Regions from separate parts of the Cronobacter universalis NCTC 9529 genome, predicted to be linked through region 1. Evidence: predicted binding sites of a transcription regulator. Region 1 holds the regulator's gene; each other region holds the start of a gene.
The links. Region 1 encodes CRP, which controls carbon source genes, mostly activating them, when cyclic AMP is high. Its sites were predicted from a motif close to ATGTGANNNNNNTCACAT; they were not measured.
Positions count from the first base shown of each region.

Region 2: azuC (stress response protein AzuC) is a predicted target of CRP. The motif match lies at 1,741-1,758, and genes of this name have one in related genera.
Region 3: msrB (peptide-methionine (R)-S-oxide reductase MsrB) is a predicted target of CRP. The motif match lies at 2,211-2,228, and genes of this name have one in related genera.
Region 4: AFK65_RS05675 (GntP family permease) is a predicted target of CRP. The motif match lies at 1,767-1,784, and genes of this name have one in related genera.

Region 1 covers NZ_CP012257.1:3,911,614-3,915,370, forward strand. The annotation lists gene AFK65_RS18095 (phosphoribulokinase) at 1-377, shown strand, start outside; gene AFK65_RS18100 (OsmC family protein) at 425-829, opposite strand; gene crp (cAMP-activated global transcriptional regulator CRP) at 1,140-1,772, shown strand; gene AFK65_RS18110 (YccS/YhfK family putative transporter) at 1,835-3,757, shown strand, end outside.
Region 2 covers NZ_CP012257.1:2,645,211-2,648,967, forward strand. The annotation lists gene AFK65_RS12205 (AraC family transcriptional regulator) at 1-472, shown strand, start outside; gene AFK65_RS12210 (LysE family translocator) at 510-1,112, shown strand; gene AFK65_RS12215 (DUF2766 family protein) at 1,139-1,387, opposite strand; gene azuC (stress response protein AzuC) at 1,576-1,659, opposite strand; gene AFK65_RS12220 (MFS transporter) at 1,866-3,287, shown strand; gene AFK65_RS12225 (RpiB/LacA/LacB family sugar-phosphate isomerase) at 3,327-3,757, opposite strand, start outside.
Region 3 covers NZ_CP012257.1:1,790,089-1,793,845, forward strand. The annotation lists gene AFK65_RS08185 (D-hexose-6-phosphate mutarotase) at 44-931, opposite strand; gene gapA (glyceraldehyde-3-phosphate dehydrogenase) at 1,008-2,003, opposite strand; gene msrB (peptide-methionine (R)-S-oxide reductase MsrB) at 2,348-2,761, shown strand; gene AFK65_RS08200 (YeaC family protein) at 2,802-3,080, shown strand; gene pncA (bifunctional nicotinamidase/pyrazinamidase) at 3,163-3,757, opposite strand, start outside.
Region 4 covers NZ_CP012257.1:1,247,931-1,251,687, reverse strand. The annotation lists gene AFK65_RS05685 (carbohydrate ABC transporter permease) at 1-14, opposite strand, end outside; gene AFK65_RS05680 (ABC transporter substrate-binding protein) at 248-1,513, opposite strand; gene AFK65_RS05675 (GntP family permease) at 1,913-3,289, shown strand; gene rnk (nucleoside diphosphate kinase regulator) at 3,441-3,757, shown strand, end outside.

The sequences.
Region 1 (3,757 bases):
TTATCCGCGATACCAGCGAGCGCGGCCATTCACGCGAGGCGGTGATGGATTCCGTGGTGCGCTCAATGGAAGATTACATCAACTACATCACGCCGCAGTTCTCACGCACCCATATTAACTTCCAGCGCGTGCCGACGGTGGACACCTCCAACCCGTTCGCCGCGAAAAGCATTCCGTCGCTTGATGAGAGTTTCGTGGTCATTCACTTCCGCAATCTGGACAATATCGATTACCCGTGGCTGCTGGCGATGCTACAGGGCTCGTTTATTTCACATATCAATACGCTGGTGGTGCCGGGCGGCAAGATGGGGCTGGCGATGGAGCTTATCATGCTGCCGCTGGTGCAGCGGCTGATGGAAGGCAAGCAGATAGCGTGACAGAGTGGCCTGGCGGCGCTTCGCCTGCCGGGCCGCCCGTCGTCAGATTACGCCTCAATCACTTCATACGAATGGGTGATGTTGACCCCTTTGCCGAGCATCAGCGCCACCGAACAGTACTTCTCCGCCGACAGATCCACCGCGCGCGACACTGCCGCGTCCTTAAGGTCTTTACCCGTCACCACAAAGTGCAGATTGATATGCGTGAACAGACGCGGGGCCTCTTCGCGGCGCTCTGACGTCAGTTTCACTTCGCAGTCGATCACGTCGTGACGGCCTTTTTGCAGGATAGAGACCACATCAATCGCGCTACAGCCGCCTGCGGCTATCAGGACCATTTCCATCGGGCTCGGCGCTTTGTCGCCGGAGTTGCCGTCCATCAGGATCTGATGCCCCGAAGCGGACTCGCCAAGGAAGGTTAACCCTTCTACCCATTTCACTCGTGCATGCATGTTAATCGCTCCAGGCTATTCATTTTTCTGACAGATTACGCGCGCGCGTTCCCGGAGGCAATGGAAGCGCGACCTGCGTCAAGCTGAAACGAGACAACAGGAGACACCTGAGAAAAGCTATGCTAAAACAGTCTGGATGCAGCGGCGATACATTGATGTTACGCATGGGTGCAGAGGAGAAGACAATTTATCGGCTGCGATGTCCACGGACAGCCAACTTCCCTGGAAGCGGGAAGATGATGATTGCAAAGCCAGACAGGGGTTACGCGCCCTGTCTTTGGAGCCAGTTTAAAACAGAGGATAACCGCGCATGGTGCTTGGCAAACCGCAAACAGACCCGACTCTTGAATGGTTCTTGTCACATTGCCACATTCATAAGTATCCATCTAAGAGCACGCTGATTCACCAGGGTGAAAAAGCGGAGACGCTGTATTACATCGTTAAAGGCTCAGTGGCAGTGCTGATCAAAGATGAAGAGGGTAAGGAGATGATCCTCTCGTACCTGAATCAGGGAGACTTCATCGGCGAACTGGGTTTGTTCGAGGAAGGTCAGGAACGCAGCGCCTGGGTTCGCGCTAAAACTGCCTGTGAAGTGGCTGAAATCTCTTACAAAAAATTCCGTCAGCTGATCCAGGTTAACCCGGATATTCTGATGCGTCTCTCCTCGCAGATGGCTCGCCGCCTGCAAGTCACCTCCGAGAAAGTGGGTAACCTCGCCTTCCTCGACGTGACCGGCCGTATCGCGCAGACCCTGCTGAACCTGGCCAAACAGCCGGACGCGATGACCCATCCTGACGGGATGCAGATCAAAATCACGCGTCAGGAAATCGGCCAGATCGTCGGCTGTTCTCGCGAAACCGTTGGCCGCATTCTGAAAATGCTCGAAGATCAGAACCTGATCTCCGCCCACGGTAAAACCATCGTGGTTTACGGTACCCGCTAAAAAATCAAAAAACGGCGTGTCGCTTCGGTAACACGCCGTTTTTGTATCTATACTTCTCCCCTATGTGGCGTCGTCTTATCTATCATCCTGAAATCAATTACGCTTTACGGCAAACGCTGATCTTAAGCCTGCCGGTGGCGGTCGGGTTGATGCTGGGCCATCTTCAACAAGGGTTGCTGTTTTCACTCGTCCCCGCCTGCTGCAACATTGCCGGTCTTGATACCCCGCACAAACGCTTTTTTAAACGACTGATCATCGGCGCCTCGCTGTTCGCGCTGAGCAGCCTGGCGGTGCAGCTTCTGCTGTTACAGTCTGTGCCGCTGCCGCTCATTCTGCTGATGCTGGCGCTGCTGCTCGGCGTAACGGCGGAGATCAGCCCGCTGCATGCGCGTCTCCTGCCCGCGTCGCTTATCGCGGCCATCTTCACGCTAAGCCTCGCCGGAAATATGCCCATCTGGGAGCCCATGCTGCTCTATGTCCTCGGCACGCTCTGGTATGGCGCGTTTAACGGGTTCTGGTTCTGGCTGTGGCGCGAGCAGCCGCTGCGTGAATCGTTAAGCCTGATTTATAAAAGTCTCGCCGACTACTGCGAAGCGAAATACAGCCTGCTGACGCGCCACACCGAGCCGGAACAGGCGCTGCCGCCGCTGCTCGTGCATCAGCAAAAAGTGGTGGATCAGATAAGCCAGTGCTATCAGCAGCTACAGATGCTGTCGGCGACCAAACAGAACGGCTACAAGCGCCTGCTGCGCACGTTTCAGGTGGCGCTGGATCTCCAGGAGCACATTTCAGTCTCCCTGCATCAGCCCGCCGAAGTGCAAAAACTGGTGGAGCGCAGCCACGCCGAAGAAGTGCTGCGCTGGACGGCGCAAACCGTCGCCACGCGGCTGCGCACGCTTTCTGACGATATTCTCTATCACCGTTATTCACGCCGCTTCTCAATGGATAAGCAGATTGAGGCGCTGGCGAAAATCGCCCGCCAGCACCCGGACAACCCGGTCGGCCAGTTCTGCGAATACCATTTCAGCCGCATCGCGCGCGTACTGCGCACCCAGCGACCGCTCTACGCCCGTGACCTGATGGAGAGCGGCCAGCGTCGCCTGCCGCTGCTGCCGGCGCTGAAAAGCTATCTGTCGCTGAAATCCGCGGCGCTGCGTACCGCCGCGCGTCTGGGCGTAATGCTGGCGGCGGCGGGCCTGTTAGGCAGCGCGTTCCAGTTGCCGAAGCCGTACTGGATCCTGATGACGGTGCTGTTCGTCACGCAAAACGGCTATGGCGCGACGCGGGTGCGCATCCTGCACCGTGCCGGCGGCACGCTGGCCGGGCTGATTATCGCGGGCATTACGCTGCACCTGAATGTGCCGCAGGGCTATACCCTGCTCGGCATGCTGCTGGTGACGTTAATCAGTTATCTGATAATCCGGCGGCACTACGGCTGGGCGATGATTGGCTTTACCGTCACGGCGGTCTATTCGCTGCAAATCCTGACGCTCAACGGCGAGCAGTACATCGTGGCGCGCCTGATAGACACGCTGTCCGGCTGCCTTATCGCATTCGGCGGCATGGTCTGGCTCTGGCCCCAGTGGCAGAGCGGTCTCCTGCGCCAGAACGCGCATGACGCGCTGGAAGCAGACCAGGAGGCGCTGCGCCTGATCCTGAGCGACGATCCGCAACCCGGCCCGCTGGCGTGGCAGCGGATGCAGGTCAACCAGGCGCACAACGCGCTCTATAACTCGCTCAACCAGGCCATGCAGGAGCCAGGCTTTAACAGCCGTTATCTGGAGGATATGCGCCTGTGGGTGACGCACAGCCAGTTTATCGTCGAGCACATTAACGCGATAACGACGATGGCGCGCGAGCAAACCACGCTGCCGCCGGAGACGGCGGCGCGCTACTTACAGGCCTGTGAGATTGCGCTGCAGCGCTGCCAGCAGCGGCTGGAGCATGACGCGCCGGGCGATACGCAAAACGAGGCGGTACTGGAG
Region 2 (3,757 bases), 1.3 Mb from region 1:
GGCGATCGCCTCGACGTTCACGGCGCTGCATCACGATGAGATGCGTATTGTGCAGCAAGGTGTGATGGATAATCTCTTAAGCCAGCTCACGCATCAGTGCCAGTGGCGCAAACGGCTGCCGAAGGAAATCCGCGACGCGCAGATGGCCCAGCGCGCACGGGAGTATCTCCGGGCGCATCTGGGCGACAATATCGGCCTGGCGGAACTGGCGCAGGCGCTCGGCACCGACCGCTTTACGCTGTCGCGCACGTTTAAACACGCGTTCGGCATGGCGCCCCACGCCTGGCTGGTGCAGCTGCGCCTCGCCCGCGCCAGATCGATGCTCTCGCGCGGCATGACGCCCGTGGACGTGGCGGCGGCGCTCGGTTTCGCCGATCAGAGCCATCTCGGCCGCTGGTTCCAGCGCGCCTACCGGCTCTCCCCGGCTCACTACCGCAGGCTGTGCACAAATCTTCCAGACGTCAGCGGCTAAGCGCCCGAAGATAGAGGCTCAGACAACGGGAGATGCCATGAGCCTGCTTACACAACAACTGCCCTTTTTATTCTTTGCCTTTGTGGCCTCCATTACGCCGGGGCCGACCAATATTCTCATCCTCACCAACAGCCAGCGCTACGGCACCCGCGCGTCGCTGCCCGCGGTTCTCGGCGCCTGTTTCGCCTCCAGCGCCATCGTGCTGCTGTGCGGCGTCGGGCCTGGCGAAGCCTTGCGTCACGCCCCCTGGCTGGCGCGTCTGATGGCGCTCGCCGGCGCGCTGTGGCTGACGTGGATGAGCTGGCAGCTTTTCACCGCACCCGCGGTATCGCTCGCAGGCGAGGCGCGCAAACCGTTTGGCGCCGGCGCGGCGGCGGCGTTACAGCTGATTAACCCGAAAACCTGGATGATGGCGATGGCGGTCGTCACGGTGTTCGCCCCGCATGACGGGCGCGTGCTGACCACGCTCGGGTTTCAGGCGCTGGGCTTTCTGTTGATTTCGCTCGCGTGTCTCGCCGCCTGGGCCGGGCTTGGCAGCGGCGTGCATCGGGTGTTTCGCAGCCCGGCATCGCTGGTGCGCTTTCAGCGGCTGATGGCGCTCTGGCTGCTGGCCTGCGCCTGGATGGGATTTTTTAACTGACAACGGCCCCGTCGGGGCCGTTTTGCTTAGTGCGCTTCGTTCTGCGGGGTGAAGCGCAGTTCGATCAGCGCCACCGCTTTCTGAATGGCGCGCAGCGTCACCGGATCGGCGGAAGGATGGCCGGAGAAATCGATGCTTTTCAGCTGGCTCGCCATTTTGTCGCGCACTTCGACCGGCGCGATAACGTCGATAACGTCCAGGATCTGTTTAATCACCAACTGGCAGGCGACCACGTCGGAAACCAGTTCATCTTCGGCAGTGAGGGATTGTGACATTGCGTTCTCCTTAGCATGAAGCCGCACATAGTAGCGGCAAAGCCCGGCGATTGCGAACCCGGCGCACAGACGGAATAAAAATGAACCATGATTTCAGAAAACGGAAAGCGAGGGTTTCAGAACGTGGCGAAGGCAGGTATAAGGGAAGCAGCAGAGATAAAAAAACCTGCCAGGCGGCAGGTTTTTTATCAGAACATCCCGCCCGGCGGAACGTCTTTGAAGGTTTTGCAGTAATTTTCAAACATGCTTTTAAGGATTTTACGCAGTTTCATGGCGTGCTCCGGTTTTATTCATTCTGGTTAGCGTGTTGCTACCGGTCAATAATATGACTTGCGTCACAAAAATCAACCACTTTGTGATTAAAATCACACCGCATAGTTAATAAAAATGAGCTTAATGTTAATAAAATGCTGTAAATTCCGGCGGTTAAGCGTTGTATCTTTTGGTGAATTTTTATAAGAAATTTTTAGGGGCTGGCATGGGACAGAAAACGGCGAAAGCAGGTGCAGGCGGCGTCTCTCCCGCCGCGCTGCTGGTGGCGGGCGCGTTTTTTATGGAGTTCCTCGACGGAACGGTGATCGCCACCGCCCTGCCGACCATGGCGCAGACCTTCGGCGTCGAAGCCGTCGCGCTCAATATCGGTATCAGCGCTTATCTGCTGACGCTCGCGGTCTTGATCCCGGCGAGCGGCTGGATTGCCGATCGTTTCGGCGCGCGTAAAGTGTTTACGCTGGCGCTCGGGATTTTTACCGGCGCCTCGGTGCTGTGCGGGCTCGCGAATTCGCTGGAGATGTTCGTGCTGATGCGCGTATTGCAGGGCGCGGGCGGCGCGCTGATGGTGCCGGTCGGGCGGCTCGCGGTGCTGCGCGTTACGCCCAAACATCAGCTGATCGCGGCTATCGCCACGCTAACGTGGCCCGCGCTGGTAGCGCCGATTATCGGGCCGCCGCTTGGCGGGTTTATTACCAGCTATGCGAACTGGCGCTGGATCTTCTTTATTAACCTGCCTGCGGGGCTTATCGCGATGGCGCTCGCCTGGCGTCTTATTCCCGATCGCCACGACAGCGATCGCCGCCCGTTCGATACGCCCGGTTTTCTCGCCACCGCGCTGGCGATGGTGGCGCTGGTGTGCGCCATGGAGATGCTGGCCGCGCGCGACGCGAACGGTCTGCTCGCGGGCGCGCTGCTGCTGGCGGGCTGCGGCGCGCTGGTCTTCGCGCTGCGCCATTTTCGCCGCGCGCCGTTCCCGATGATCCGCCTTGACGCGATGGCGGTGCCGACGTTTCGCGTCACGATGTATGGCGGTTCGCTGTTTCGCGCGTCGATCAGCGCCGTGCCGTTTTTACTGCCGCTGCTGTTTCAGGTGGGTTTTGGGATGGACGCGTTTCACTCCGGGCTGCTGGTGCTGGCGGTGTTCGCGGGCAACCTGACAATCAAGCCCGCCACCACGCCGCTCATTCGCTGGCTGGGATTCAAAAAACTGCTGCTGATTAACGGCCTGCTGAACGTGCTGGCGCTGCTCGCCTGCGCGCTGCTGACGCCCCAGACGCCGGTGTGGCTTATTCTGCTGATTCTTTTTCTGGGCGGCGTGTTTCGCTCCATTCAGTTTACCGGCATCAGCACGCTGGCGTTCGCGGATGTGCCTGCCGGCGAGATGAGTTACGCCAATACGTTATTCAGCACCGCCACGCAGCTCGCCGTGGGGCTTGGCGTGACGCTGGGCGCCATCGGCATCCGGCTTGGCGAGGTGATCAGCGAGTCCTTTTTTACAGCCGCAATTCCGGGCGTGAGCTTCCGGCTGGCGTTTGTGATGATTGCGCTGATAAGCCTGGCGGGGATGTTTGATACGCTGCGCCTCGCCTCACATGCCGGACACAGCGTCTCCGGCAAACAGGCGTAAAAAAGCCAGCCCGCGGGCTGGCTGTGTCGTCAGGCGTTATCAGCCAAGGATTTCACGAACGAAACCTTCGATCGATTTATCCTGGCAGTTATCGAAGAAGCACTGCTGGAAGCGCTCGCCGGAAACGGCGGTTTTCACCAGCTCAGGATCGATGGCGCGCAGGGTATCGAGATAGTTCTCTTTCACCACAGCGGCTTTCACCTGGTTCAGGATGCCCGCGTTGCGCACCTGCGGCTCTTTACGCTCCGGCGGATAGCCCTCGCCGTTGCGGCCGGTAAACGCTTTTTCAAAGATGAAGCGCACGTTGAGCTCGGCGCCCCAGCCGAAGCCTTTCGCGAACGGCAGCGCCAGCGCGTTGCCGTTGTTGATCTGCGCGAACAGGAACGCGTCCGCCGGATCGATGCAGTAGCCGCACACTACGCCCGGATGAATATTCAGGGACATCAGCGCGCCCTGCCCGGTGCCGCAGC
Region 3 (3,757 bases), 2.1 Mb from region 1:
GGGGATTAAAAAACGGCCCCGCTAATCGCGAGGCCGTTGGTTATCAGGCTTGCTTAACCACGCGCAGCGTCTGGGAGAGGCGTGACGGTTTATCTTCACGCGTCTGCTGCGGTTTCGTGACGCAGGCGGTTTCCACGCAGACAAAGGTTTTGTAACCGTCGTCCGGCATGTCGCCCATGCTGGCAGAGAGCGCCGGGCCGGGGTTCCAGCCCACCACATTACTGTTGTGATGATGCACCACTTCAATGGTGCGGTTAAGCGCACCGTCGTGGATCAGGCTGCACCCTTCCGGGCCCAGGTAGACGCGATCGGTACGGTCCGGGAACGCCTGTACGCCGCCGTTGAGTTTGCCTTCCTCGCCGCCATTCACTTTGTCGATATACGCTTCGCCAAGACCGCTCACTTTCACTTCAGCGATATCGCCAACGTTGAAATAGGAGTGCAGCGCGGAGGTGGTTTCAAATTCGCCGTGCGCTTCCAGTTCCATTTCACAGGTCTTGCCCAGTTTGTAGCGCGCATAAAGCGTGAAGTCATGCGGCCAGTACTGGCGGCTCGCATCGCTGGCGTGCAGTTCAAACGTCAGCACGACGCCGTTGTCATCTTCATTATGGGCGCTCAGGTTCCACGGCAGGTTGCGGGCGAAACCGTGCGAAGGCAGATCTTTTTGCGCCGAAGGGCCAAACCACGGCCAGCAGATCGGCACGCCGCCGCGGAGCGCGACGCCTTTTTTAAACGGCGTGTTGGCGCTCAGCCATAACACCTCTTCTTCGCCAGCCGGTTTCCAGCACAGCAGGTGCGCGCCCTGCAACGCCACGGCGGCGCGAACCTGCGGGTGGTCGATAACAATAATATCCAGTTCGTCATGCTGACGACGGGAGAGGTAAGGCGTTAACTGCTCAGACACCGGTAGGGCAAAAAGCGTATTGATCATTTCTGGCAATCCTCTGTCTTAAATCCAAATAAAAAGGGCGACCGAAGTCGCCCTTAAGATCAGAATCTCATCTCACTTATTTGGAGATGTGAGCGATCAGGTCCAGTACTTTGTTGGAGTAGCCGGTTTCGTTGTCGTACCAGGAAACCAGTTTCACGAAGTTGTCGTTCAGTGCGATACCCGCTTTAGCATCGAACACGGAAGTGCACACTTCGCCGTTGAAGTCGGTGGAAACCACGTCATCTTCGGTGTAACCCAGAACGCCTTTCATTTCGCCTTCAGCGGCTTTCTTGATTGCGTCTTTGATCTGCTCGTAGGTCGCTGCTTTTTCCAGGCGAACGGTCAGGTCAACAACAGATACGTTCGGGGTCGGAACGCGGAACGCCATACCGGTCAGTTTGCCGTTCAGTTCCGGCAGTACTTTACCTACAGCTTTAGCAGCGCCGGTAGAGGACGGGATGATGTTCTGAGCCGCGCCACGGCCGCCGCGCCAGTCTTTGTGAGACGGGCCGTCAACGGTTTTCTGAGTCGCGGTGGTCGCGTGAACGGTGGTCATCAGACCTTCGATGATGCCGAAGTTGTCGTTGATAACTTTCGCCAGCGGTGCCAGGCAGTTGGTGGTGCAGGATGCGTTGGAAACGATATCCTGGCCTTCATATTTATCAAAGTTAGCGCCACGAACGAACATCGGGGTGTTGTCTTTGGACGGGCCAGTCAGAACAACTTTTTTCGCGCCAGCGGTGATGTGTTTACGTGCGGTTTCGTCGGTCAGGAAGATACCGGTTGCTTCAGCAACCACGTCCACGCCCACTTCGTCCCACTTCAGGTTAGCCGGGTCTTTTTCAGCGGTAACGCGGATTTTTTTACCGTTAACGATCAGATGACCGTCTTTAACTTCAACGGTACCGTCGAAACGACCGTGAGTAGAGTCATACTTCAGCATGTAGGCCATGTAGTCAGCGTCTAACAGGTCGTTGATTGCAACGATCTCGATGTCAGAACGTTTCTGAGCGGCACGGAAAACAATGCGACCGATACGGCCAAAACCGTTGATACCTACTTTGATAGTCATATATTCCACCAGCTATTTGTTAGTGAATAAAAGGTTGGCTGTAAAATTACAAAAACCTTACGCAGCGTCAAGCGGAATCGTGTCAATCATTGCGACAAATCAATCCTGTGGACAAGCTTTGCACGACTGACTCACCTCACTCTTCCTTTTGGGCTCAGGTCCATATGGGGACGCTGACAGGAATTTAAAAGGGCGTCGAAAACAAAAGTGTGATGCTGGTCACATTTGCCTGTCTGCTGCATTTTCAGTGCTAAGTTTAGACCAAAAGTGTACGCGTTACTGTTAATGTTTTGTTAGAATATTACAGGTAATGTAACTGCTTAAACCCCCCGAGATGTCACCTTATGGCCAATCAAAACTCCCAGGACGATCTGAAAAATACCCTGACGGAAATGCAGTTTTACGTCACCCAGAATCACGGCACGGAACCGCCGTATACCGGGCGTTTGCTGCATAACAAACGCGATGGCGTCTACCACTGTCTGGTGTGCGATGCGGCGCTGTTTAACTCCGGGACCAAGTATGATTCCGGCTGCGGCTGGCCCAGTTTTTACGAGCCGGTGAGCGAAGACGCGATTCGTTATATCAACGACTACTCGCACGGTATGCAGCGCATTGAGATCCGCTGCGGTAGCTGCGACGCGCACCTGGGGCACGTTTTCCCTGACGGCCCGCAGCCCACCGGCGAGCGCTACTGCGTCAATTCGGCGTCGCTGAGCTTCACCGATGACGATAACGGCGAGCAAATCAAAGGCTGAAGAATCGATTCAGCAAATTATTCCACTGGAGCGTGATGTTATGAACCTGGAAGACCTGATTAGCAGCATGACGCCGGAAGTGTACGAGCGTCTCGCGACCGCCGTTGAACTCGGAAAATGGCCCGACGGCGTGGCGCTCACCCCCGAGCAGAAAGAGAACAGCCTGCAACTGGTGATGCTCTGGCAGATGCGCCATAACACCAATCCGCAGCATATGACGATCGGCACTGACGGCCAGCTGGTGATGAAAAGCAAGCAGCAGCTTAAGGCGGAGTTCGGCATTAACCAGCAGCCGATCGCCACGCTTAAGCCAGAGTGAGCTGACGTGTGCTGAAGCATAAAAAAGGCCGCGGATCGCCCGGCGGCCTTTTCTTTATGTTGCAACGTATGCCTGATGAGGCTTACGGCTGGGTTTCGCGCCAGTCGTCGAGCGTATAGAGCGTGGCGCCGCTCGCCGCCATCTCCTGAAACGCCAGCATACTGGCCTGCGGCGTCAGGTTCACGCCCCGGCAGCCGTCCGTAATCACATTCACCGAATACCCCAGGCTCAGCGCGTCGAGCGCCGTGTATTTGACGCAGTAGTCGGTGGCAAGCCCCATGACGATCAACTCGCTTACGCCGCGCTCACGCAGCCATGCGTCGAGCGCGGTTTTCTGACGGTGTCCGTTATCGAAAAACGCGCTGTAGCTGTCGATAGCCGGGTTTTCGCCTTTATAAAAGCGCTGTTCAATGGCTTTCTGGTTCAGGAGCGGATGGAGCGCCGCGCCCTCGCTCTCCTGAATGCAGTGATCGGGCCACCAGGTTTGCGGCAGGCCGTCGAGCGTGCCTTGCGTGAACGGCTCGGCGTGCTGAACAGAGGCAAAACTGCCGTGGTTCGCCGGGTGCCAGTCCTGGCTTGCCACCACCGGCTCGCCGCGGCTCTGGCACCATGCAATCATCGCGTTCGCGATATCCACCGTGCTGTCGCCTTCCGCGACCGCCAGCGCGCCGCCGGCG
Region 4 (3,757 bases), 1.6 Mb from region 1:
CTATCGGATTTCATAGGCGCTCCGTTGAGCATGTTGAGGGACACGATGATGTAGCACCTCTCCCCGGCCTTTTCGCGCAGGCGCGAGGAGTTTGAACGGCGGGTGCGCGTGGCTTACCCGCCCTACGAACTCGCAACTGGTTTTTGTAGGGCGGGTAAGCGAAGCGCACCCGCCACCGAGAAAACCAGCGCATCGTATGCAGGGCGGTATGCCACGCGCACCCGCCAGCCGCCACGCCATCCAAACCTTACCGCCAGCCGGTGCCCTTCGCGCGCGTCAGACGCTTTTGCATATCCGCCGCCGCTTTCTTGCCATCCTCTTTGCCGTTCAGCACGCTAAACGTCACGTTGAAAATAGCGTTCGACACGCGCGGATACTGCGCTTTGGTCACCGTCGCCGGGCGCGGCACGGCCTGGGCGAAGATATCGCGGAACTGGGTCAGCTCCGGCGCAATCGCCAGCACCTCTTTGTTCTCATACAACGCCACGCGGGTCGGCGCATGGCCGAGGATCTTCAGACGCGTCGTCTGCGAATCGTCATCGCTTAAGATTTTCAGCAGCGCGATGGCGGCTTGCGGGTTTTTGGTATTAGCGTTAATCGACCACTGCCAGCCGCCGAGCGTCGTCGCCTGGCGACCCTCCGGCCCGGCGGGGAGCTGCATCACGCCCACTTTGCCCTTAAGCGGGCTGTCATCGGCCTGCGATAGCTGCCAGACATACGGCCAGTTGCGCATAAACAGCGCGTCGCCGTTCTGGAACACGGTGCGCGACTCTTCCTCTTTGTAACCCAGCACGCCCTTCGGCGTGATTTTGCCCATCCAGCCGCGCGCCATATCCAGCGCCTGCGCCGCTTTCGGGTTATTAATGGTCACGTTCCCTTTTTCATCGACAAACGTGCCGCCGCCGTATGAATCGATCCACTCCAGCGCGTTACAGGTCAGTCCTTCGTAAGATTTCCCCTGGAAGATATACCCCCAGAAATTCTTATGTCCCGCCTTGCGCTCCTCCGCCTGGATTTTCGTGGCGATGCGCGCCATCTCGTCCCATGTTTTCGGCGGCTGCTCTTTGTATTTTTCCAGTAAATCTTTGCGATAAAACAGCACGCCGGTATCGATATACGACGGCACTGCTTTCAGGCGTCCGTTGACGGTGTTGTTCTTCCAGGGACCGGGGAAAAAGTCTTTTTCCATGCCGCCCATCGCGTCGGTGAGATCGAGCGTCTGCTTATCCAGCAGGCCTATCCAGATGGTGTCGGACTGAAACACGTCCACCGCTTTCTCATCTTTGGCGGCGAAGAGTTGTTGCAGCAGCGCCAGCTTTTCATCGGAGGCCGCCGGGAACTCAATAAACTCCAGCTGATTGCCGGTCTGTTTCTCGAAACGCTCTTTGATGTGCTGGCAGTACTGTTTGCCGCCGGGCGAAACGGGGCACTCCATGCGCAGGGTATCGGCAAACGCGAAAGGGCTGGTGCCCGCCAGCGCCACGGTCAGAAAAGTGAAGGTGAGCTTTTTCATGATGTCCTCTTATGCACTGAACAGGGTGCGGAGGCGTTGCGCCGCCGCCTACAGCGCGATGTACGGCAAATCATCACGATCCTAAGCTAGTTAAGGTTATGGAATAGCGGCAACTTCGCGGCGACTTCACGACAAAAAAGCTCGATATAGCCAACAAATCTGGCGATTTAGTGAAAAAAACGGTCCGGAAAGTTTGACAGATGCGCGAGGCGGGATATGCGCAGACGGAAGGAAAAGCGCCGTGCATGCAGGAGTTTGACGGTGATCTCAAAATGTTAATAAATATGACAGACCCTGTTTACAAGCCGCCACATGTTATCGGTATCATGTTACCGGTATCAGTGAGAAAACCGCCGACCAGGCTACGGTTTCACTGTACCCCTATTGAGGACGATAACGATGACAGAAACCACTTACGCTTATGACGCCGGTACGCTGCTGGGCATTGCCGCCGGGGCCGTCGTACTGCTGCTGATACTTATCATGCGCTTTAAAGTGCATGCTTTTCTTGCGCTTACCCTGGTCAGTATTGTTGTGGCGCTGTTGACCAAAGTGCCATTTGATAAAGTCGTGCCTACGCTGCTAACAGGCTTTGGCAGTACGCTTGCGGGCGTCGCGCTGCTGGTGGGCATCGGCGCGATGATAGGCCGTCTGCTGGAAGTCTCTGGCGGCGCGAAAGTGCTGGCCGATACGCTGATTAACAAATTTGGCGAACACCGCGCGCCCTTCGCGCTCGGAATCGCCTCGCTGCTGTTTGGCTTCCCGATCTTCTTTGACGCAGGTCTGGTCGTCATGCTGCCGATTATCTTCAGCGTGGCGAAGCGCTTTGGCGGTTCGACGCTGAAATACGCCTTCCCGGCGGCGGGCGCGTTTGCGGCCATGCATGCGCTGGTGCCGCCGCATCCGGGCCCGGTTGCCGCCAGCGAACTGCTGGGCGCCAATATCGGCCTGCTGGTGATCGTCGGTCTGATTATCGCTATCCCCACCTGGTATTTCGGCGGTTATCTGTATGGCCAGTACGCCGGTAAAAAATTCGATATCAAACTCCCCTCCTCGTTCCTTGGCGAAGTGGACGCCGATCCGACGCATCGCCCGCCGTCCTTCGGCATGGTGTTAACGATCCTGCTGCTGCCGCTGATGCTCATTTTTCTCGATACCGGCCTGAACACCGCCAAAGTGCTGGGCTGGATCAGCGCCGACAACAGCGTGGCGAACTTCCTGCGTATGCTCGGTAAAACGCCGGTCGCGCTGCTGATCACCGTCTTCTTCGCGCTGATGGTCTTTAGCCGCAACCACAGCCGCCAGCATCTGGAGAAAATCTGCGACGGCGCGCTTGGCCCCATCTGCGGGATTATTCTGGTGACCGGCGCGGGCGGGATGTTCGGCGGCGTGCTGCGCGCCAGCGGCATTGGCGACGCGCTGGCGGGCGTGCTTTCCGATACCGGTATGCCGGTTATTCTCGCGGCGTTTGTTATCTCCACCGCGCTGCGCGTGGCGCAGGGCTCGGCGACGGTCGCGCTGACTACCACCGCCGCGCTGGTCGCGCCGATGGTGCAGGCGACGCCGGGCTTAAGCCAGTTTGATCTCTGCTTTATCGTTATCGCCATCGCGGGCGGCGCGACGGTGCTCTCACACGTCAACGACTCCGGCTTCTGGCTGGTGGGCCGTTTCCTTGAGATGGATGAGAAAACCACGCTGAAAACCTGGACCGTGATGGAAACCCTGCTGGGCTCCATCGCCTTCCTGCTGGCGGCGGTGGGCAGCATCCTGCTTTAAGCCCCGTTTCGTGAGCTGGCTCACTTCAAACGGCGCGCAAGGCTGAGTATCATCCCCTGACGCGGACCCTCATCGTTTTGACGGTGAGGGTTTTTCTTTGGACGCTGGTTAGCGGCGAAACGCCGCCTGATTCAATGACATGGAGTAACAAATGTCCCGACCTGCCCTTATCATCAACGAACTCGATGCTGAACGTCTCGACAGTCTGCTGGAGCAGCCCACGTTCGCGCGTCTGCCGGTGGCTGACGCGCTGAACGATGAACTGGATCGCGCCCGGATGGTCAGCCCGCAGGCGATGCCGGAAGATGTGGTGACGATGAACAGCCGGGTGAAATTTCGCGATCTGGCGAGCGGCGAAACCTACGAGCGCCTGCTGGTCTATCCGCAAAACGCGGGCAGCAGCCCGGAAGCGCTGTCAGTCATGGCGCCGGTGGGCGCGGCGCTGCTGGGCCTGCGCGTGGGCGACGC